2 regions of the Streptosporangium sp. NPDC000396 genome follow, and region 2 is predicted to be linked to the other one. Evidence: predicted binding sites of a transcription regulator. Region 2 holds the regulator's gene; the other holds the start of a gene.

Region 1 (4,028 bases), on a different contig from region 2:
CGAATCGGCACACGGGGAAGTTCCCATTTCGATACCGTTGTCACCGATCTGTGATCAACTTTGTACGGTTTCCCCACTAAACCCCAACGTCAGGCCGATCCCAGATCTTCCTCGAGATCGACGACCATCGAGGCGCCGAACGCGTCCGGCGGTGGCGTGAGACCGAGGTGAACCCAGGCCGCGGCCGTCGCGACCCTGCCCCGGGGGGTGCGGGCCAGCAGGCCCTGACGCACCAGGAACGGCTCGGCGACCACCTCGACCGTCTCGGGCTCCTCGCCCACGGCGACCGCCAGCGTGGACAGTCCCACCGGGCCTCCGCCGAACTTGCGCAGCAACGCCTCAAGCACCGCCCGGTCCAGCCGGTCCAGTCCTTCGGCGTCGACCTCATAGAGGTTCAGCGCCGCCGAGGCGACGTCCCTGGTGACCACTCCGCCGGCCCGAACCTCGGCGAAGTCCCGGACCCGGCGCAGCAGCCGGTTGGCGATGCGGGGCGTGCCCCGGGACCGCCCGGCGATCTCGTGCGCCGCGTCGCCGGGAAGCTCCAGGCCGAGCAGCCGCGCCGAGCGGTTCAGCACCTGCTCCAGCTCGGCGACCTCGTAGAAGTCCATGTGCGCGACGAACCCGAACCGGTCACGCAACGGCGCGGGCAGCAGCCCGGCCCGGGTGGTGGCTCCGACCAGGGTGAACGGCGCGACCTCCAGCGGGATCGCGGTCGCCCCCGGCCCCTTGCCCACCACGATGTCGACGCGGAAGTCCTCCATCGCGAGATAGAGCATCTCCTCAGCCGGGCGAGCCATCCGGTGGATCTCGTCGATGAAGAGGACCTCCCCCTCCGAGAGCGTCGACAGGATGGCCGCGAGGTCACCCGCCCGCTCCAGCGCCGGCCCCGAGGTGATCCTGATCGGCACGGAGAGCTCGGTTGCGATGATCATGGAGAGGGTCGTCTTGCCCAGGCCGGGGCCGCCGCTCATCAGCACGTGGTCCGGCGGCCGGTTGCGCCGCAGCGCGCTCTGCAGCACCAGCGACAGCTGTTCGCGCACCCTCGCCTGGCCGATGAACTCATCCAGCCGCCTGGGCCGCAGCGCCGCCTCGATCAGCCGCTCGTCGCCCTCGGCGTCCGGTGACACCAGATCCCGATCGAAGCTCACGCCACGCCATCCTCACTGACCCGGGCCCAGAGGCGGAAGGTCGTCAACTCGCCGAATCCGCCGCGTCCCGACGAGATCCGCATCGTGAACCTCTCTCTCACCGGACACTCAGCAGGCGAAGCGCGGCCTTGAGCAATGCCGCCACCTGCGGGGAGCGGCCCTGCGCCACCTCGGCGTCGGCCTGGGAGGCGACGGCGGCCACGGCCTCGTCGGCGTCTCTGGCCGAATAACCGAGACCCACCAGACCGGAGTGCACCTGGTCACGCCAGGCCGGCGCGACCGCGCTGCCGTTGAGCGCGGCGTTGACGGCCTCTTCAGGCGTGCCGAGCTTGTCCTTGAGGTCGACGATGATCCGCTGGGCGCCCTTGGGCCCCACACCGGGAACCCTGGTCAGCGCCTTGACGTCGGCGGCGGCCACGGCCATCCGGAGCGCGTTGGGCGTGTGGACGGCCAGCATCGCCAGCGCGACCTTGGGACCGACCCCGTTGGCCGTCTGCAGCATCTCGAAAACCCCGCGCTCGTCGTCGCTCGCGAAGCCGAACAAGGTCAGCGAGTCTTCGCGGACCACGAGCGAGGTGGCCAGCCGGGCCTCCTCCCCCGTCCTGAGGGTCGCCAGCGTGCCCGGCGTGCAGTGAACCAGCACGCCCACCCCGCCGACCTCGACCACCGCCCCGTCAGGCGCGATCGCGGTCACCTGTCCCCGCACCGAGGCGATCACTTTGTGGTTCCTCTCGAATATCGGGCCCGGCCCAGCCCGCGGAAGTAGGCGGCGGCGGTCGTCCCCTGCCCGGTCTCGGCCCTGGCGACCGCCTCCGCCAGCCGGCTCTGGGCTCCGCCCCGCCACACGTGGCAGATCGCGAGCGCGAGCGCGTCGGCGGCGTCGGCGGGCTTGGGCATCTCGTCCAGCCGCAGCAGCCGGGTCACCATGGTTCCCACCTGCTGCTTGTCGGCCGTTCCGCTGCCGGTGATCGCGGCCTTGACCTCGGACGGCGTGTGCAACGCCACCGGCAGGCCCCGGCGGGACGCGCACAGGATCGCCACGGCCGACGCCTGCGCGGTGCCCATCACGGTTCTGAGGTTGTGCTGGGCGAAGACCCGCTCCACGGCCACCGCGTCAGGCTCGATCTCGTCGAGCCACCGCTCGATGCCCGCCTCGATCGCCACCAGCCGAGCCCCGATCTCGTCGTCGGCCGGAGTCCGCACGACGCCGACCTTGAGCAGCTTGAGCGGCGCTCCGGGCCGCCCCTCGACCGCCCCGAGCCCGCACCGGGTCAGCCCCGGGTCGACCCCCATCACCCGCAGCTCGGGCAACCGCACCGACACGCCTCCGCTCGCCGAACATCTGTTCGGTGCCAGACTCTACCGCCTGGGAGCACACCGCGCACGGCTACCTCACACCGCACGTCAGAAGTAGTCGAGCATGTGGGGCGTGGCGTGGAAGACCGCGTCGAGGGCCTCGTCGCCGTCCTCCGGGCCGGTGAGGATCCCGGAGCGGCGCAGGGTGGCCGCCGGGATCCCCGCGAACAGGGCCGAGAAGGCACCGGCGGTGAAGGTGGGGATGGGTCCCGGCTGGGCTCCGGCGGGCTCGGCCGTACCGGATCCGCCGGAGACGGACAGGTGCCAGGGGCCGGAATTGGCGGGGCGCTCGGGATCGTCGACCTGGATCACCGCGTCGAACGTCACACCCGCGGGGAAACCGCGCCCGGCGACGGCCGCGGCGAGGTCGACGACGCGGAACATCCAGCGGGCCTGCCTGACCTCGTCCTTGGAACGGTCGCCGATCAGCCAGAACACCGGGTCGTCCGGGGCGACGACCGCCTGGACCGACTTGGCGGTGGAGGCGGACGAGCCGATCAGCGACCACAGGGCCCGGGCCGTGGCCTCCGACCCCGCGACGAGGTTGCCCACCTCGATGTCGCCCTCGTCGCTCCAGCGGTAGATCACGAAGCCGTCGTCGGCCAGGTAGAGGAAGTCGTCCTTTCTCTCCAGCCACAGGCGCCAGGACCGCTCGTCCCGGCAGACGGGGCCGGAGGCCCGGGTGCCGGCGTGGACACGGCCGAGGATCCCGATCACCTCGGCGGCGTCGCCGGGGCCCATGCGGCGGAGTTTGACCTGCTCGCTGAGCCTGATCGCACGCAGCGCCTCGGTGGGCAGGGTGGCCCGGTGCATGGCACCGGCGTGCTCCCAGCCGAGCGAGCGGTAGATGGGGGTGGTGGTCGGGTAGAGCGCCGAGATCGGATGCCCCAGGTCCGCGCAACGGCCGAGGGTGGCCCGCAGCAGCGTCCGGCCGACACCTCGTCCCCGGTCCTCGGGGGCGACGGTCACCGAGGCGACGCCGCCCATGGACATCGGCCTGCCGTGCCACCACTGGGTGAAGTCGTTGATCCGGCTCGTCGCGACCAGGCGGGGGCCGTCCACGACGCCGAGGTATCTCCCCTCCGCGAGCACCGGGACGACCAGCTTGCGCCAGGTCTCCACATCGCTCTCGGACAGGGGCCCGAAGGCGCGCTTACGGTTGTCCAGCACCGCGTCGAGGTCCTCGACCGTCAAATCACGTAGCTCCACGGTGACCCAACCTAGGCAGGAACGGCCCGCGAAGGCGAATCGGGTTCCGCGGGCATCCGGGCCGCCGGTTCCGTGGCTTCATGTCCGGGTCCCCCGCCCTGCCGCGCGGGCGGAGCGCCGACCGGACGCCGGAGCGCCCGCCTCCCCGGGAAGGCGGGCGCTCCGGACACGGTCAGGCCTCGAGCTTCTCCAGAACCTCGTCGGACACGTCGAAGTTGGCCCAGACGTTCTGGACGTCGTCGCTGTCTTCGAGGGCGTCGATCAGCCTGAAGACCTTGCGCGCGCCGTCCTCGTCGAGCGGGACGTTCAGCGTCG
Region 2 (18,212 bases):
GGACGCGAACCCGGCGGGATGCAAGCCCAGCCGCATCATGTTGACCGGCGGTTCTAGCAGGGCAGGTGCGACACCGTCCAAGAACACATCGGCGGCGGAGTTGGCAAGTACCAAGTTCCAACGGCGATCCACCACCAGCGCGGGATTCGGCTCATGCCCCCGCAAGATCTGATGAAGGGCTTCGCGCGCCGCTGTCAGATCCGGGTCGTCCAGCGGACGCTCTTGGTAGACAGGCGCGTATCCCGCGGCGACCAGGAGCCGGTTTCGGTCGCGCAGCGGAACTTGCAGGTGTTCGGCCAGACGCAGGACCATCGGACGGCTGGGAACCGTGCGGCCGGTCTCGACGAAGCTGACGTGGCGGCTGGAGACCTCCGCCTGGATGGCCAGATCGAGCTGGCTCAGCTGCCGACGACGGCGCCACTCACGCAGGAGTTCACCAACAGGCCGATCTTGTGACATGGGCTCGGTTCTATCGTGACCTCGCACCCATCGCCATTACAAGGGATGTAATCGACGACGCGATACCGGCGCCGCCACCGTTATCCGCATGCCAGAAACCACTGAGACGGAACGCAACAGGAAGCTCGTGCTCGAGGGCTTCGCGGAGTTCGCCAGAGGCAACATCGAAATCCTTCGCACTCTGCTGGCGGAGGATTTCGTCGAACACAGCCCGGGCAACCCCTCCGGCCGAGACGCGTTCGTCGATTTCATCGCGCACGCTCCGGTGGCGGGCGCCCGACTGGAGCTCAAGCGCGCCATTGCCGACGAACAGTACGTGGTCATGCACTACCTCATGACCGCGCCGGAGGAAAAACGCGGCACCGCGGTCGTCGATATCTGGCGGCTGGAGGATGGACTGATCGTCGAGCACTGGGATGTCGTCCAGCCTGTGCCAGAGCCCGCGGAAGTCCCCAACGGGATGTTCTGAGCGCCGGCCCGGCGCGTACCTTCCTTAAACGCTCCGGCGGGGTGCCGGATCTCTCCGGCACCCCGCCTGAACAGGTCGTTCACGCCTGACGACGCTCCGAATCAGCTGCAGCCGCTGGTGGAGCCGCAGCCCTCGCAGACGTAGCAGCTACCGGCGGGACGCATCTTGGTACCGCAGGTCATGCAGAGCGGTGCGTCGGCCGTGCGGCCTTGGTGGGACTCCAGAGAGCCGACCCGCTGAGGCTCGGCCACGACCACCGGCTCCGTGCGGGGCTGGGGCTGCTCGATCGGTGCCGAGGTGGCCAGCTCGGCGATGACCTCGTCGGTGGGGATCGGAGCCGGGTCCTCACCCCGCTGCTGGGCGGCGCGCTCGGAGGCCGAGAAGATGCCGAGGGCGGCCCGCTCCTCGTAGGGCAGGTGGTCCAGGGCCAGGCGGCGGAAGATGTAGTCCATCACCGAGGCGGCCATGCGGATGTCCGGGTCGTCGGTCATGCCCGCCGGGTCGAAGCGCATGTTGACGAACTTGCTCACGTAGGTCTCCAGGGGCACGCCGTACTGCAGGCCGATGGAGATGGCCACGGAGAAGGCGTCCATGACGCCCGCGAGGGTCGAACCCTGCTTGGACATCTTCAGGAAGACCTCGCCGAGACCGTCGTCGGGGTAGGACGAGGCGGTCATGTAGCCCTTGGCGCCACCCACGGTGAAGCGTGTGGTGGTGCTGGGACGCTGGTTCGGCATCCGGCGGCGAGTCGGGCGGCTGATCTCCACGACCTGGACCTCGGGCTCCGCGGGCGCGGGCTTTTCCTCCGTCTTCTGACCGGCGGCGGAGAGCGGCTGGCCGACCTTGCAGTTGTCCCGGTAGACGGCCAGGGCCTTCAGGCCGAGCTTCCAGCCCTCCATGTAGACCTGCTCGATGTCCTCGATCGTCGCGGACTCGGGCAGGTTGACCGTCTTGGAGATGGCGCCGGATAGGAACGGCTGGACGGCGGCCATCATGCGCACGTGGCCCATGGGCGCGATCGCCCGCTCGCCCATGGCGCAGTCGAACACCTCGTAGTGCTCGGGCTTGAGGCCGGGGGCGTCCACGACGTGGCCGTTGGCCGCGATGTATTCGACGATGGCCTCGATCTGCTCTTCCTGGTAGCCCAGCTGCCGCAGCGCGCGCGGGATCGTCTGGTTGACGATCTGCATGGAGCCGCCGCCGACGAGCTTCTTGAACTTGACCAGGGCGAGGTCGGGCTCGATACCGGTGGTGTCGCAGTCCATCATCAGGCCGATGGTGCCGGTGGGCGCGAGCAGCGAGGCCTGGGCGTTGCGGTAGCCGTTCTTCTCACCGAGCTTGAGGCACTCCGCCCACTGCTTGGAGGCCTCGGCGTGGATCGCCCGGTCCATCGCCTCCAGCGTGCGCAGGCCGCCGTCCGCGTCCGCGTGCTTGTGCATGACACGCTTGTGCGCGTCGGCGTTGCGGGCGTAGCCGTCGTACGGCCCGACGACCCCGGCCAGTTCGGCGCTGCGACGGTAGGAGACGCCGGTCATCAGGGAGGTGATGGCGCCGGCGATGGCCCGGCCCCCCTCGGAGTCGTAGGCGTGGCCGGTGGCCATGAGCAGCGCGCCGAGGTTGGCGTAGCCGATGCCGAGCTGGCGGTAGGCCCGGGTGGTCTCGTCGATCTTCTGGGTCGGGAAGTCGGCGAAGGTGATGGAGACGTCCATCGCGGTGATGATCAGCTCGGTGATCTTCACGAAGTTCGCGATGTCGAACGAGTCGTCGTCCTTCAGGAACTTCAGCAGGTTGATGCTGGCCAGGTTGCAGGAGGAGTTGTCCAGGTGCAGATACTCCGAGCACGGGTTGCTCGCGGTGATGCGGCCGGTCTCCGGGCTGGTGTGCCAGTCGTTGATCGTGTCGTCGTACTGGAGACCGGGGTCGGCGCACTCCCAGGCGGCCTTGGCCATCTTGCGGAACAGGTCTTTGGCGTCGACCTTGTCGATGACCTCGCCGGTGAGGCGGGCGCGCAGGCCGAACTCGCCACCGGCCTCCACCGCGCGCATGAACTCGTCGGAGACGCGCACGGAGTTGTTGGCGTTCTGGTACTGGACGGAGACGATGTCCTTGCCGCCCAGGTCCATGTCGAACCCGGCGTCGCGCAGCGCGCGGATCTTGTCTTCCTCACGCGCCTTGGTCTCGATGAACTCCTCGATGTCGGGGTGGTCCACGTCCAGGACGACCATCTTGGCGGCCCGGCGCGTGGCGCCGCCGGACTTGATGGTGCCCGCAGAGGCGTCCGCACCGCGCATGAAGGAGACCGGGCCGCTGGCCGTACCGCCGCTGGAGAGCAGTTCCTTCGACGAGCGGATCCGGGAGAGGTTCACACCGGAACCCGAACCACCCTTGAAGATCACACCCTCTTCCTTGTACCAGTCGAGGATCGACTCCATGGTGTCGTCGACGGCAAGGATGAAACAGGCGCTGACCTGCTGCGGCGAGGCGGTGCCCACGTTGAACCAGACCGGCGAGTTGAAGCTGAAGACCTGGTTGACCAGAGCGTGCTTGAGCTCGTGGTCGAAGATCTCGGCGTCCTCCTCGGTGGCGAAGTAACCGTGCTCGATCGCCGTCTTGGTGTAGACGCCCACCACGCGGTCGACGAGCTGCTTGAGGCTCCATTCGCGCTGCGGGGTGCCCACCGCGCCGCGGAAGTATTTGGTGGTCACGATGTTGGCGGCGTTGACCGACCAGGACTCGGGGAACTCCACGCCTCGCTGCTCGAAGTTGATCGAGCCGTCTCGCCAGTTGGTCATGACGACGTCACGGCGCTCCCAGGCCACCTCGTCATAGGGGTGCACCCCTGGAGTGGTGAAGATGCGCTTCATCTTCAGCCCCCTACGCGGCCGCTTCCCCCCACGCATGGCCGTGCCACCGACCGTCTCCGTCATGACTTCCCCCTTCCGGGACTCCGCAGAGCCCTCGACTCGGACCACATCAACGCGCCGCCATGTCCCCCGGCGCCCGGGGCTTGAATTTCAGTCCTGCTTGGTGGAGCGATCCGTCCGCAACTTCTCGATCTCGGCCTCGAAGTCGGCCAGGGTCTCGAAGCTTCGGTAAACGGAGGCGAAGCGCAGATAGGCCACTTCGTCCAGCTCGCGGAGCGGGCCCAGGATCGCCAGCCCGACCTCGTGGGCCGCGATCTCGGCGGCCCCGGTCGCCCGGATGCACTCCTCCACCCGCTGGCCCAGCTGGGCCAGAGAGTCTTCGCTGACCGGACGTCCCTGGCAAGCCCGCCGCACTCCGGCGATCACCTTGTCCCTGAAGAACGGCTCGGTCACCCCGCTGCGCTTGCTGACCATGAGCAGCACGTTTTCCTGCGTGGTGAACCTGCGTCCGCATTCCGGGCACGTGCGCCTGCGGCGGATGGCCCCACCGTCGTCGGTGGACCGGCTGTCGATGACTCGCGTGTCAGGATGACGACAGAACGGACAGTGCACGCGCGTCGCCTCCTTGACCTGCCGAGCGGCCCACCTTCCTCATGCACCCCACAGCACCCGTGTCCGGACGCTTGCGCCCACCTCTCGAATGGTCGAGATGCGGTAATGGAAACACAATCTATGGTGAAGTGCACTGGGTTGAGCCACTAGATGTTGTGGTCCAACGGTAGGAGGGTCGGCCCATGAACGCAAGTTAAAGAGACCCCGCGAGCCGAAGTCGCTGATCAGCGCATCACACCGGCGTGTCGCCCCTCCGGCGCCCCTCTCAACGCGCGAAACCGTCGGGCAGATACAGCCGGGTTCCGGGCTGGATCACGGAGTCGGGCAACCCGTTGAGGTCCATGATCCGGCGGATCGTCGGGGCGGGGTCGCCCTCCACCGTCACCGCGTCCGCGATCTCCCACAGCGTGTCGCCGCGGTGGACCACGACCCAGGGCAGGCCCTCATGGCTTCTCCGCTCGATCGCCGAGGCCGCGTCGATGCGGGCGCCGACCCAGAGCACCCCCAGGGTGATCACGGTGAGTGCCGATATCACCACGATCCTTCCCCTCCTGGTGAGCTGGAGCGGCGCACCAGGGTATCGGACGTCTCCCACTGCCCCGGACCGCCGAGTGGACCTCCGCCCGGGTCGCCGCACCGTCGCGGTCGCGGCCGTCGCGGCCTTCGTGATCGTGGTCGTCGTGGTCGTCTTCATGATGGCCCCCCACCCCTTCGACCTGGCCGAACATATGTCGAAGAAAGATCGGCGAATCGAACACGATGTCGATCGAACTCCCGTACGATGTTGTACACCACACTGTCGTTGATTTCGAGAACGACTCGAACAATTGTTTGAATATGATCTTCAACGAGGGTACGGTCGCTGTGTGCGACACAAGCAATACAGACCGGGAGGCAAGGAGATCGTATGAGCGAGCATGACGAGAACGGCTCAGCCGTCAACGACCTGGCAGTGCGCAGGCGCGACTCGCTCGGCCTCACCCCCAGGCAGCGGAAGATCCTTGAGGTCATCCGCGACTCGGTGCAGCAGCGCGGCTACCCGCCGTCCATGCGGGAGATCGGCGAGGCGGTGCAACTCACCAGCACCTCCAGCGTGTCGCACCAGCTGACGGCGTTGCAGCGCAAGGGCTATCTGCGCCGCGACCCGCATCGTCCCCGTGCGCTTGAGGTGCGGCTGCCCGGCGAGCCGGTGCTGTGGGTGGATCCCGACTCCCGCGACGACGACGCTCCGGTCAGCCGTCCGACCGCGGCCTACGTGCCGCTCGTCGGCCGGATCGCCGCCGGTGGCCCGATCCTCGCCGAGGAGAGCATCGAAGACGTCTTCGCCCTGCCCAAGCAGCTCGTCGGCGAAGGCACGCTCTTCCTGCTCCAGGTGACCGGTGACTCGATGATCGACGCCGCCATCGCCGACGGCGACTGGGTGGTCGTCCGCCAGCAGCCGGTGGCCGACAACGGCGACGTGGTCGCCGCGATGATCGACGGCGAGGCCACCGTCAAGACCTTCAAGCGCAAGGACGGCCACGTCTGGCTGGTTCCGCACAACCCGAACTACGACCCGATCCCCGGTGACGAGGCCACCGTCCTGGGCAAGGTCGTGGCGGTTCTGCGCAAGCTCTGAGAAGACGGCGCCCGGCAGGCATCCAGACCGGCCCCTGCCCGGCCCACAAGGCCACAGCCATACGGCGAGACTTCGTCGCGGATTTTCGAGTGTGGAGACCCCGGGTTTCAACCGTGAGCCCGGGGTTTCGGCTGTTGGGGCGGCATCCTCCCGCCGCCCCGATCCGATCGGCTCGCCAGTCCGCACTCAAGAACCGGGCACTATCGCGAACTTCATCCATAAGCCCGCATACTCTCTCTCCTCATCCCCGCTCCCTTGAGATCCAGGGAACACCATCCAGGATGAAGATCCGCAGAGCATGCGCCGGCCGGGTCAGCGGCTCGTCGACTCTCTGATCACCAGGCGGGTGGGCACCCTGAGGGAGCCGGGCTCGATGCCGCTCAGCACGTCGATGAGCGCGGCGGCGGCCACCGCCCCACGTCTCTCGGCTTCGAGGCTGAGCACGGTCAGCGGCACGTCCCAGTGCTTGTCCTCGACCGTCTCGCACATGATCGTGACCAGCAGGTCGTCAGGGATGGCGAGGCCGAGCTTGCGCGCCGCGCCCAGCAGCGCTTCGCCGTACGTCTCGTTGAGACCGTGCACGGCGTCGGGACGGTCGGGCCGGGACAGCAGCCGCTCGGCGGCGGCGGCCGGTGGCTCGCCCGGCTGCAGCGCCTCAATGATCACGGGGTTGCCGTGCGCGTGCGACCAGGCGATGTAGGCCCTCTCGGTGTCGAGCGTGTAGGAGTCGGGCTCGGTGCCGGTCAGCAGCGCGATGCGGGAGGCGCCCGCGTCGCGCAGATGGCCGAGCAGCGCCTGGAGGGTGTCGTCGGAGTCGCTCTCGATGACGGGCACGTCGCGGAACCCCGGATCCAGTGGCGTGCCGTCCGCCACCACCGGCTTGCCGCGCTTCCTGCACTCCGACATGAACGGGTCGCCGTGTGCCGGATCCACGATGATCACCCCGTCGAGGGGGACCTTGCCCCAGAGGTCGGCGGGCAGCACCACGACCGCGTGGTCGCGTTCGACCGCGAGCATGGTCGCGCCCGAGGCGAAGGCGGCGTAGTAGGGCCGGTAGGTGTGCTCCCAGTGGCGCGAGCGGATGTGCTCGACCAGGATGCCGATCACCCCGACGCGGCCCGACGCCAGCCCGGCCGCGATCGGGTCAGGCTGGTAGCCGAGCCGTTCGGCCGCCGCTCGCACGATCTCCCGGGTGCGCTCCGAAACCCTGCCCTTGCCGCTCAAAGCATGGGAGACCGTCGTGATCGACAGGCCAGTCACGCGGGCGACGTCGCGGATGCCGGCTCGATTGGTCACTCGCGCATCCTCACAGATGAGAAAACGTTTTGGCAAACCCTCTTGACGATGCCAAAACGCTTTTGCAATGGTGCAGATCCCCTACCAGGAGATGCGTCATGGTCACCATCCGTTCCACCGCCGTTGCCGCAGGGCTGCTGTCGCTGCTGCTCACCGCCGGCTGCGGCGGCTCCTCCACCTCGGCCAACACGACCGAGGCCAGCGGCGACTCGTACGGCAACTGCAAGGTCACCGGCAAGCGCGGCGAGTTCACGATCAAACCCGTCACCGCCGACACGCTCAGCGTCCAGGGCGACCTGCCCTCTCCCGGCTGGTGGAACGGTGACACGGTCGCCGCCATCAAGGACGGCTACGAGTACTGCATGGCGGCCAACATCGCCTACCGCGCGGGCCTGTCCAAGCTGGCCATCGAGAACACACCGTTCGACGCGCTCGTCTCGGGGCGGACGAAGAATTTCGACATGGCCCTGGCCGAGATCTCCATCACCGACGAGCGCAAGAAGGTCGTGAACTTCTCGGCGCCCTACTTCTCCTCCAACATCGGCGTGATGGTGAAGAAGGGCACGAGCGTCACCAAGGACAACATCCGCACCCTGCGACTCGGCGTGAAGCAGGGCACCGCGGGCGCGCTGTGGGTGGCCAACACGCTCAAGCCCGAGCAGCAGCCCAAGGTGTTCGCCAACGACCCGGAGATGAGCGCCGCGCTCCAGGCCGGCCAGATCGACGCCGCGCTGCAGGACGTCGCCATCATGCTCGGCTCGGCCGTCAAGTCGAACGGCCTGCTCGAAGTCGTCGGGCAGTACGAAACCGGCGAGTCGTACGGTGCGCTCTACCCGAAGGGCTCGGAGAACGCCGAGACGATCAACAAGATCATTGAGCAGATGAAGACGGACGGGACGCTCGACAAGCTGTCGGCCGACTACCTGTCCAAGGCGTTCGGCGGCGACCCCGCCAGGATCCCGCTCTGGCAGGCGTCGTGACGACGGCTGACCAGGCGACGGGCCCGGCGGTGGCCACCGTCGCCGGGGCCCGGGGAGCGACCGCCCAGCCCGCACCGACGCCGAACCGCGGCCTCGCGATCCTCGGCCTGGCCGCCGCCACGGTCGCGACCGTCGCCACCTGGCTCGTTGCGGCGTCCGTCTTCGAGGCCGCGGCCCCCGGCATGTGGCGCTGGGTCTTCGGCGCCGTCGCCCTCGCCGGCGCGGCAGCCGTACTCCTGGTCTATCGGCCCGCCCTGGAGGCGTGGCGGTGCTCCAGCAGGTGCGCCTCGTGCGCCGACATCGTGGAAAAGCGCGGCCTGTCCGCGCGGGTGCGGGAGTCCGCCTGGACCGCGGCCGGTACGGCCTTCGCCGTGCTGTGCGCCCTCACGCTGATCGTCTTCGTGCTGGCCAACGACGCTGCGGTGCAGCGCACGTTCTTCCAGGGCGAGCTGATCGGCACCAGCACGGTCGACATCATCAGGGCGTTCGGCACCAACCTGTTCATCGCCGTCGTCGCCCAGGTCCTCGTCCTCGCCTGGGGTCTGATCCTTGCCCTCGCCCGGCTGGCCCCCGGCCGGGTGGGCCGCCCGATCCGGGCCCTGGCCGTCGTCTACATCGACGTCATCCGTGCCGTGCCCGCGATCATCGTGATCTACCTGATCGGTTTCGGCCTGCCGATCGCGCAGATCCCGATCCTGTCCGGGCTGAGCCAGACGTGGTACGCGATCCTCGCGCTGACCGTCGTCTACGGCGCCTACGTCGCCGAGGTGTTCCGGTCCGGCATCGAGAGCGTGCACCCGAGTCAGGTCGCCGCCTCGCGTTCGCTCGGTTTCTCCCACCTCGCCACGATGCGCCATGTCGTCGTGCCGCAGGCGACCAAGCGGGTCATCCCACCGCTGCTCAACGACTTCATCGGGCTGCAGAAGGACACCGCGCTGGTCAACGTGATCGGCACGATCGACGCGTTCAACCAGGCGAAGATCTTCTCCGCGAACCACTTCAACCTGTCGTCGGTCACCGTCGTCGCGGGACTGTTCATCCTGATCACGATTCCGCAGGCGCGGTTGGTCGACCGGCTGATCGCCCGCGACAAGGCCAGGGGGGCGTGATGGCATTCCTTGAGATCGAGGGGCTGCGCAAGAGCTACGGCGAGCACGAGGTGCTGCGGGGCATCGACCTGAAGGTCGAGCAGCACGAGGTGATCTGCCTGATCGGCGCCTCGGGCAGCGGCAAGTCCACGCTGCTGCGCTGCGTCAACGCGCTCGAACCGATCGACGGCGGGCAGGTCAGGCTCGACGGCGAGGTCGTCTCCGGCGCGGGCGTCGACGTGAACCTGCTCCGCCGCGACGTCGGCATGGTCTTCCAGAGCTACAACCTGTTCCCGCACATGAGCGTGCTCGACAACGTCACGCTCGCGCCGATCAGGCTCGGCGGCCTGTCCCGCGAGCGGGCCGCCCAGAAGGCGATGATCCTGCTCGAACGGGTCGGCCTGGCCGACAAGGCCGCATCCTTCCCCGATCGGCTTTCCGGAGGCCAGCAGCAGCGGGTCGCGATCGTCCGCACGCTCGCCATGGAACCCCGCGTGCTCCTGCTCGACGAGATCACCGCGGCGCTCGACCCCGAACTGGTCGCCGAGGTGCTCGGCATCGTCAGGGAACTCGCCTCCGAAGGACTGACCATGCTTCTCGCCACCCACGAGATGGGTTTCGCCCGCGAGGTGGCGGACAAGGTCTGCTTCCTCCACCAGGGCAGCCTGCTGGAGCAGGGCCCACCTGAAAAGATCTTCACTGACCCCGCAGAGGAGCGCACACGTATGTTCCTGAAATCGATCATCGCGGCAGGCCGGCTGTGATCCTGATCGTTCAGCACGAGGACGGCACCGGGCCGGACCTGATCGGTTCCCGGATCGAGGCGGCGGGCGTCCCGTTCGACCTGCGCTGCCCGTTCAAGGGCGACGAGCTTCCCGCGACCCTCGACGGCTACGACGGGCTGCTCGTGCTCGGCGGCACTCCCGGCGCCTACGACGCTCACGTGGCCTCCTGGCTGCCGCACGTCCAGGAACTGCTGCGCGAAGCCGTACGGACCGAGCTTCCCACCTTCGGTGTCTGCCTCGGCGGGCAGCTCCTCGCGGCCGCGTGCGGCGGAGCCGTGCGGGTCGCGGAGCGCCACCAGGTCGGGCTGTACGGCCTGCGCGCCTATCCGGCCGCGGCCGACGATCCGCTCTTCGCCGGGTTCCCCGGCTCCGCGCGGGCCGTCCAGTGGCACTGGGACGAGATCTCCGTGCTTCCTCCGGGCGCGGTGCCGCTGCTCTGGGACGCGGATTTCCCCAACCAGGCATTCCGCCTGGGGGCCGTGGCCTGGGGCGTGCAGTTCCATCCCGAGGTGCTGCTCGACTCGGCCCGCGCGTGGGCGAAGGACGACTCCGAGCGGCTCGGCGTCGACGTGCCCGAGATGCTCAGGCAGATCGAGCAGGCGGAACCGGCCCTTCGGGAGCTGTGGGGAGGCGTCGCCGACCGCTGGATCGCCATCGTCGCCGACGGAGGGCGGCACGCCTGACCCGGCGGTGACGCGCCCGACGCCATGCCCGGCCGAGCACAACCAGGCCGGGCCCGGCCGAGCGCAACCGGGTCCGACCGGGAGCCGACCTCCCGGGCCCGGCCACCCTGTCATCCTCACCGCGTCGTGCCGCGCTGCGCGAGATATCGCATGTATTCCTGGCGGTTGAGCGGGTTGCCGTCCGACCGTTCACGCGCGGGAGCCGACTCGCCGGCCGGCCGTTCTCCCGACGGCCGGGACCACCAGACTCCTTCGCCACGCGTCAGCCCGGCAGGTGCCGCTCGATCTTCGACACATTGACTTCCTCCCCTCCCCGAAAGGAGGAGATTCCAACCGTCGCCGGTTGGTGTTCCTGCTTCACCGCCGGTTGCCCGCCCGGATGTCTCCGTTGAGGTCTTACACCGGCTCCACAGGCGTTTTATCTCTCCGCCAGCCCGGCGGCGAGAATGTTCCTTGCGGCGTTCACATCCCGGTCGTGGGTCGCACCGCAGGCGCATTCCCACCCCCGAACGTTCAGCGGCATCGCCTCCTGCACGGTGCCGCACGCCGAGCACAGCTTGGACGAGGGAAACCACCGGTCCACGACCAGCAGTTCCCGGCCGTACCAGGCCGTCTTGTACTCCAGCATTGTCCGCAACTCCCGCCAGGACGCGTCGGCGATGGCGCGGGCAAGCCGCCCGTTCTTCATCATGTTGCGGACAGTGAGGTCCTCGATCACGACCGTTTGGTTCTCACGGACGAGCCGAGTGGTGAGCTTGTGCAGGTGGTCCCGGCGCCGGTCGGTGATCCGCGCGTGGACGCGGGCGACCCTCAGCCGAGCTCTGGCCCGATTGTTCGATCCCTTGGCCTTGCGCGACAGCGCCCGCTGCGCCTTGGCCAGCCTGCGCCGGTTCACCCGCTCGTGGCGGGGGTTGGCGATCTTCTCCCTGGTGGACAGCGTGAGCAGTGTGGTGATCCCTGCATCTACGCCGACCGCGCTGGTCACGGGAGGCAGAGGGCGGATCTTTTCCTCTACGAGGATGGATACGAACCACCGGCCTGCCGCGTCCTTCGACACGGTCACCGTGGATGGTTCCGCACCCTCGGGCAGGGGCCGGGACCACACGATCGCCAACGGGTCACGCATCTTCGCCAGCGTCAACCGACCATCGCGCCAGCGGAACGCCGAGCGGGTGTACTTGGCCGCCGCCCGACATCTCTTACGAGACTTGAACGTCGGGTACTTGGCCCGCTTGGCGAAGAAGTTCGCGAAGGCCATCTGGAGGTGCCGCAGGGCCTGTTGCAGCGGCACCGACGACACCTCATTCAGGAACGCCAGCTCGGAGGTCTTCTTCCATGCCGTGAGCGCCGCCGAGGACTCCACGTACGAGACACGGCGCCCCTGCCGCGTGTAGGCGCGGGTCCGGTCCTCCAGCGCCTTGTTGTAGACCAGGCGGACGCAGCCGAAGGTCCGGGCAAGCTCTTCGGCCTGCTCGGGGGTCGGGTAGAAGCGGTACTTGTATGCCCGCTTCACGATCTGCGCCACGTCTCACAGTATGAAGAAAGATCAGTTAAGAACCGGTCAGCTGTGACAGAGCGGTTCGCCGGGGGGTGAAACGTCTACTCCCGCCCTGCTCCGCAGGGGTTCGATTCCTCCCCCACCCAACGGCGGGGGTCTCCACGGAGGTTTCTGATAAATCTGCCGCCCGCCCTGCGGCGTGTTCCGGCAGTCGTTATCCGGGGCCTGTTCGTGGATCTTCGCCTACGGGGTGACACAAACCGGGAGTGTCATGTCGACGGTGGGGCGCCCGCCGTACGGGCGCCCCGAGGTCGCTAGGGGACGATGTTGACCAGCTTGGGCGCGCGGACGATGACCTTGCGCGGGGTGCCGGACAGGAAGGACTGGACCTTGTCCGAGCCCAGTGCCAGGGCCTCCAGCTCGGCGTCGGAGATCTCCGGGGAGACCTCCAGCCGGTCGCGGACCTTGCCCGCGACCTGGACGACGCAGGTGACGGAGTCCTGGACCAGCAGGGCGGCCTCAGCCACGGGCCATCCGGCCCGGGCGACCGAGGCGGAGTGTCCCAGGCGCTCCCAGCCCTCCTCCGCGGCGTACGGCGCGACCAGCGACAGCATGACCGCCAGGGCCTCGGCGGCCTCGCGGACGGCCGGGTCCGCGGCGCCGGGACCGGAGTCGATCGCCTTGCGGGCCGCGCTCGTCAGCTCCATCATGCGAGCCACCGCGACGTTGAAGCGGTAGGAGTCGACCAGCTTGGTGACCTCGTCGACGGTCCGGTGGACGACCTTGCGCAGCTCCAGATCTCCGGTGGAGAAGTCGACGCCGGGAGCCGAGGCCGCGCCGGCCTCGGCCATGACGCGGAACGCCCTGGCCAGGAACTTCTGCGACGCGGCCGGGGAGACGTCGGCCCAGTCGATGTCGTCCTCCGGCGGGCCGGCGAACACCATCGTCAGCCGGACGGCGTCCACACCGTAGTCGTCGATCTGCTGCCCCAGGTCCACACCGTTGCCCAGCGACTTCGACATCGCCTTGCCCTGGTTGAGCACCTGGCCCTGGTTCAGCAGGCGCATGAAGGGCTCGGTGAAGTCGACCATGCCCATGTCGTGCAGGACCTTGGTGAAGAACCGCGCGTACAGCAGGTGCAGCACCGCGTGCTCGACACCGCCGACGTACTGGTCGATCGGGCCCCACTGCCGGACCTTCTCCACGTCGAACGGGCCGTCCTCGTAGGACGGGTCCACGTAACGCAGGAAGTACCACGACGAGTCGACGAAGGTGTCCATCGTGTCGGTGTCACGCCGGGCGGTGCCGCCGCACTTGGGGCAGGAGACGTTGACCCAGTCTTCGGCCGCGGCCAGCGGGGAGACGCCCTTGGGTGCCAGGGCCTCGCCGCGCAGGTCGGGCAGGGTGACCGGCAGCTGGTCGTCCGGGACGGGGACCTCTCCGCAGTCGACGCAGTGGATGATCGGGATCGGGCAGCCCCAGAAACGCTGGCGGGACAGCAGCCAGTCGCGCAGGCGGAAGTTGACCGCCGCCCTGCCGGTGCCGCGCTCGGCCAGCACCTCGGTGATCTTCCTGATCGCGTCGGTCTTGGACAGGCCGTCCAGCGGGCCGGAGTTGACCAGGGAGCCCTCTCCCGCGGTCGCGACACCGGTCTCACCCGGGTCGGCCAGGCCGGTGTGGACCACGACCCTCACCGGCAGGTCGAACGTGCGGGCGAAGTCCAGGTCGCGCTGGTCGTGGGCGGGGACCGCCATGATGGCGCCGTGGCCGTAGTCGGACAGCACGTAGTCGGCCGCCCAGACCGGCATGCGCTCGCCGTTGACCGGGTTGACGGCGTACCGGCCCAGGAAGACGCCGGTCTTCTCCTTCTCGGTGGACAGGCGGTCGATGTCGGACAGCTTGGCCACCTCGGCCCGGTAGGCCTCGAAGGCCTCGCGCCGGTCGTCCGCGACCAGCTCGTCGGCCAGCGGCGCGTCCGGGGCGACCACGAAGAAGGTCGCGCCGTACAGGGTATCGGGGCGCGTGGTGTAGACGGTGACCGGCTCGTCGCGGCCCTCGATCACGAACTCGACGTCGGCGCCCGTGGACTTGCCGATCCAGTTGCGCTGCATGGTCAGCACGCGCTCCGGCCAGCCGCCTTCCAGCTGGGCCATGTCCTCCAGCAGCCGGTCGGCGTAGTCAGTGATCTTGAAGTACCACTGGGTCAGCTCGCGGCGGACGACCTCGGCGCCGCATCGCTCACACTTGCCGCCGACGACCTGCTCGTTGGCCAGCACGGTCTGGTCGTTGGGGCACCAGTTGACCAGGCCGCCCCTGCGGTAGGCCAGGCCGCGCTCGAAGAAGCGGATGAACAGCCACTGGGTCCACTTGTAGTAGTCGGCGTCGCTGGTGTGCAGGCGGCGGGACCAGTCGAAGGAGACCGCGTAGCGCCTGAAGGAGTTGGCCTGGGTCTCGATGTTGGCGTAGGTCCACTCGGCCGGGTGCGCGTTCCGCTTGATCGCGGCGTTCTCGGCGGGCAGGCCGAAGGAGTCCCAGCCGACCGGGTGCAGCACGTTGTAGCCGCGCTGGAACCAGTAGCGCGCGACGACGTCGCCGATGGCGAACACCTCGCCGTGCCCCATGTGCAGGTCACCGGAGGGGTAGGCGAACATGTCGAGCATGTAGCGCCGCTCACGCGGGTCGGCGGGGTCGTCGGGGGCCCGGAAGGGGTCGAGTTCCTCCCACCGCCGCTGCCACTTGACCTGCAGTGCCTGCGGGTCGTAGTGCTGCTCGTCGCTCTGCATGTCGGCTCGCTCGCTCACGTCAATCTTCCTCGGTATAAGTCCGCGCAGATGAATCTGACCCAACAGAAAAACCCTCCGCTCACGCGAAGGGCAGCCGCATCAGCAGGGGCTCCTAGCCCCGGGAAGGCCGATGCGGCCCGATAAGCAGCAGGGTCGCGGCACGCATAAATCAAGACTATCGCAGTCCGCAAGTCATTTCGTGGCCTGGGGAAACAACGTCGATCCGGCTGAACGGGGGACAACGGCACCCGTGGGTCAGCACAATGGGGACTCTTATGCGTCCGGGACGGACCGAGACCTGATGGCGATAAGTCCGTTGTGACCTCGCATGTCCCGTCCGTTTACTCTTCTCACCGTGGCACACTCAGTCGAGCCGGGGCAGGGCCCGGATCCTTCGGAGGTCGGCCTGCCGATGCAGGATCCACCAACCGACCCCACCGGATTCCAGTTCCGGGGGGCGTTCTCCAGTTTCCCTGCGAACTCCCCCGTCTTACGTGAGACCATGCCCAATACCCCTAATTCGGGCACCCGCGCGGAAGGTAAGGAAGTCATGGCCTCGGAGCAGTCCAGCCAGCCCCACCTGCCTCCGGCATGGCCACAGGCGACGGAACCGCCATCCGCCTGGGCGCGGGACCCTCTCGGCACCGGCCCGCGCCCTCCCCAGGAGCGACCCGCGGAGGGCAACACGTCCTGGCAGACCAGTGTGCCCGGTAACGGCTCCTGGCAACAGGCTTTCGGGACACCGGCCCCCGGCTCACAGCCTCACGCCCCGCAGGCCTCCGGCCCCCAGGCGGACGGCGGCTTCCGGCAGGCCGCCGCGCCGCCGCAGAGCGGACTCGGAACCCCGCCGTCCGCTCCGGTAGCCGGCGGCGGCGGGTGGGACGCACCGTCCGCTCCGGCGGCAGGTAACGGCGGATGGGACGCACCCTCCGTTCGGACGGCCGGCGACGGCGGATGGGGCACACCGCCGGCCGAGGCGCCGAACCTTGACTCCTCGCCCTTCTGGACGAACCCGCCAGGCGGCAACCCCAATCCCTTCGCGAACCAGGACCCCTTGACGAACTCAAGCCCCTCCGGTAGCCAGGATCCCCTGACCAGCCCGAACCCCTTCGGAAGCCAAGACCCCTTGACGAACCCGAACTCCTTTCCGAGCCAGAACCCGAGCGACCCCAATCCCTTCGGCCACCACGATCCTCTGACCAGCCCGAACCCCTTCGGGAACCAGAACCACGGGGGCAACGGCGCCGCTCCGGGGAGTCCCGGCGTGTGGGCCTCCGCCGGAGCGACGGCTCCGGAGGCGCCCCTGGGCGCCCCGCCTCGGGTTCCCCCGCCGGGCGCGCCCGCGTACCCTCATCCGGACAACGCGCAGCCCCATCCCGGCCAGCATCCTCCGCAGGGGCATCCCTCTCCGCCTGGCGGCCATCTGAGCCGGGACCCGTCCGACCCCAGCAAGCCGTTCGTCACCGCGGGTCAGATCAGCGGTCCGAAGACCCCGCCGCCGGAGCGCCAGCAGGAGCTGTGGAACACCGTCTTCGGCGACAACTACCAGGCCATCGGGGAAGAGGAGGAGTTCGAGGAGCAGGGCAGGCCGATCTGGGTGTTCGCACTCATCGGGTCCGTGGTGATCGCACTCGTCGGCGCACTGATCTGGGCGTTCATGGCCGGGCCGCTGGCCGCCGCCGAAGAGGATCCCGTTCCGCAGACCAAGCCCGCGGCGACCGGCAAGAAGACCGCCAAACCCGCCCAGGCGATCGGCCGCCTGCCGCGCTTCCCCGGTAAGGCCTCACCCGTCGCCGGTTCCCTTCCCGACCAGGCCGCGGCGATCAGCCTGGCCAGGCTCGGCTCCCCCTGGCGGCTGGACCAGCGCCCGACCGTGCCCACGGTCTTCGGCTTCACCACCCGCCAGTACGTCCCGGCGGGAACGGACTCCGCGGGTAAGGAGCAGTTCGGCCAGGTGATGTCGGGACCGCTGTCGCCCAAGCTGAAGAGCAAGTACACCTCGCCGGACAACCTCGCACCGGTGATCAACGCGGTGGCCGCCACCGCCCGCAAGAGGTTCTTCGCCGAGAACACCTCCCGCAAGACCGCGCAGCAGCCTCTGTCGGTCAACGGCCTGCCGGGGCAGCTCGCCGCCTACGAGATCACCGCGGGCGAGTCCAAGACCACCATGGTCGTGGCGGCCGTGAGCACCGGCGCCGATGTGCCCGCGATCGTCTACATGTCGGTGCCGGACAGCAAGAAGGAACTGCTGCCCGACATCAACACCGTCTTCAAATCGATCCGGGCCAAGGCTTCATGACTCAGAACTCGCAGTTCATGTGCTTGATGCCGTTGATGAAGCTGGAGTAGAGCCGCTCCGGCCTGCCGCCCTCGATGCGCGGGACGCGACGGAGCAGCTCACGGAACATCACGGTGATCTCACGGCGCGCCAGGTGGGCGCCGAGGCAGAAGTGCGGTCCCGGCCCCCCGAAGCCGACATGGGGGTTGGGGCTGCGCGTGACGTCGAAGCGGTAGGGGTCGGGGAAGACGGTCTCGTCACGGTTGGCGGCCCAGTAGTACAGGACGACCTTCTGGCCCCTGCGGTAGAGCTGGCCGTTCATCTCGTGGTCCCGGGTGACCTTGCGGCGCATGAAGTTCACCGGGGAGGCCAGGCGGACGATCTCCTCCACCGCGCCGGGAAGGTGCCCGTCAAGGTCGGAGAGCAGCAGCGCACGCTGGTCCGGGTGCTGGGTGAGCAGGCGCAGGCCGTACGAGATGGCGTTGCGCGTGGTCTCGTTGCCCGCCACCACCAGCAGGATGAAGAACGAGCCGAGCTCCTGCATCGTGAGCTTCTCGCCGTCGATGTTGGCACTGACCAGCGATGAGGTGAGGTCGTCCGTCGGGTGCTCGGCCCGGTACGCGGCGAGGTCCTGGACGAGCTGCTGCAGCTCCAGCCCGGCGGTCAGCAGCTTCTCGGCGACCGTGGTCATGTCGTCGCCGCCGTATTCGGGGTCGAAGCCACCGAGGATCGTGTTGGACCTGTCGAAGACGGAGCCGTAGTCCTTCTCCGGGATCCCCATCATGTCGCAGATGATCTT

The links. The regulator LexA, encoded in region 2, represses DNA repair genes until DNA is damaged. The targets are predictions, from matches to a motif close to TCGAACANNTGTTCGA.
Region 1: a site for LexA is predicted at 2,483-2,498, ahead of ruvC (crossover junction endodeoxyribonuclease RuvC). Genes of this name have one in related genera too.

Annotation. Positions count from the first base shown of each region.
Region 1 covers NZ_JBIAZA010000035.1:50,499-54,526, forward strand. Annotated here, with positions in the region: gene ruvB (Holliday junction branch migration DNA helicase RuvB) at 90-1,148, opposite strand; gene ruvA (Holliday junction branch migration protein RuvA) at 1,246-1,866, opposite strand; gene ruvC (crossover junction endodeoxyribonuclease RuvC) at 1,863-2,450, opposite strand; gene eis (enhanced intracellular survival protein Eis) at 2,553-3,713, opposite strand; gene ACFY2X_RS39260 (YebC/PmpR family DNA-binding transcriptional regulator) at 3,886-4,028, opposite strand, start outside.
Region 2 covers NZ_JBIAZA010000011.1:115,460-133,671, forward strand. Annotated here, with positions in the region: gene ACFY2X_RS19340 (helix-turn-helix domain-containing protein) at 1-459, opposite strand, end outside; gene ACFY2X_RS19345 (nuclear transport factor 2 family protein) at 548-928, shown strand; gene ACFY2X_RS19350 (vitamin B12-dependent ribonucleotide reductase) at 1,030-3,855, opposite strand; gene nrdR (transcriptional regulator NrdR) at 3,943-4,404, opposite strand; gene ACFY2X_RS19360 (LysM peptidoglycan-binding domain-containing protein) at 4,670-4,942, opposite strand; gene lexA (transcriptional repressor LexA) at 5,312-6,022, shown strand; gene ACFY2X_RS19370 (LacI family DNA-binding transcriptional regulator) at 6,335-7,318, opposite strand; gene ACFY2X_RS19375 (ABC transporter substrate-binding protein) at 7,417-8,298, shown strand; gene ACFY2X_RS19380 (amino acid ABC transporter permease) at 8,295-9,407, shown strand; gene ACFY2X_RS19385 (amino acid ABC transporter ATP-binding protein) at 9,407-10,150, shown strand; gene ACFY2X_RS19390 (type 1 glutamine amidotransferase) at 10,147-10,854, shown strand; partial or broken gene ACFY2X_RS19395 (RNA-guided endonuclease InsQ/TnpB family protein) at 11,117-12,379, opposite strand; gene leuS (leucine--tRNA ligase) at 12,667-15,135, opposite strand; gene ACFY2X_RS19405 (hypothetical protein) at 16,262-17,434, shown strand; gene ACFY2X_RS19410 (cytochrome P450) at 17,436-18,212, opposite strand, start outside.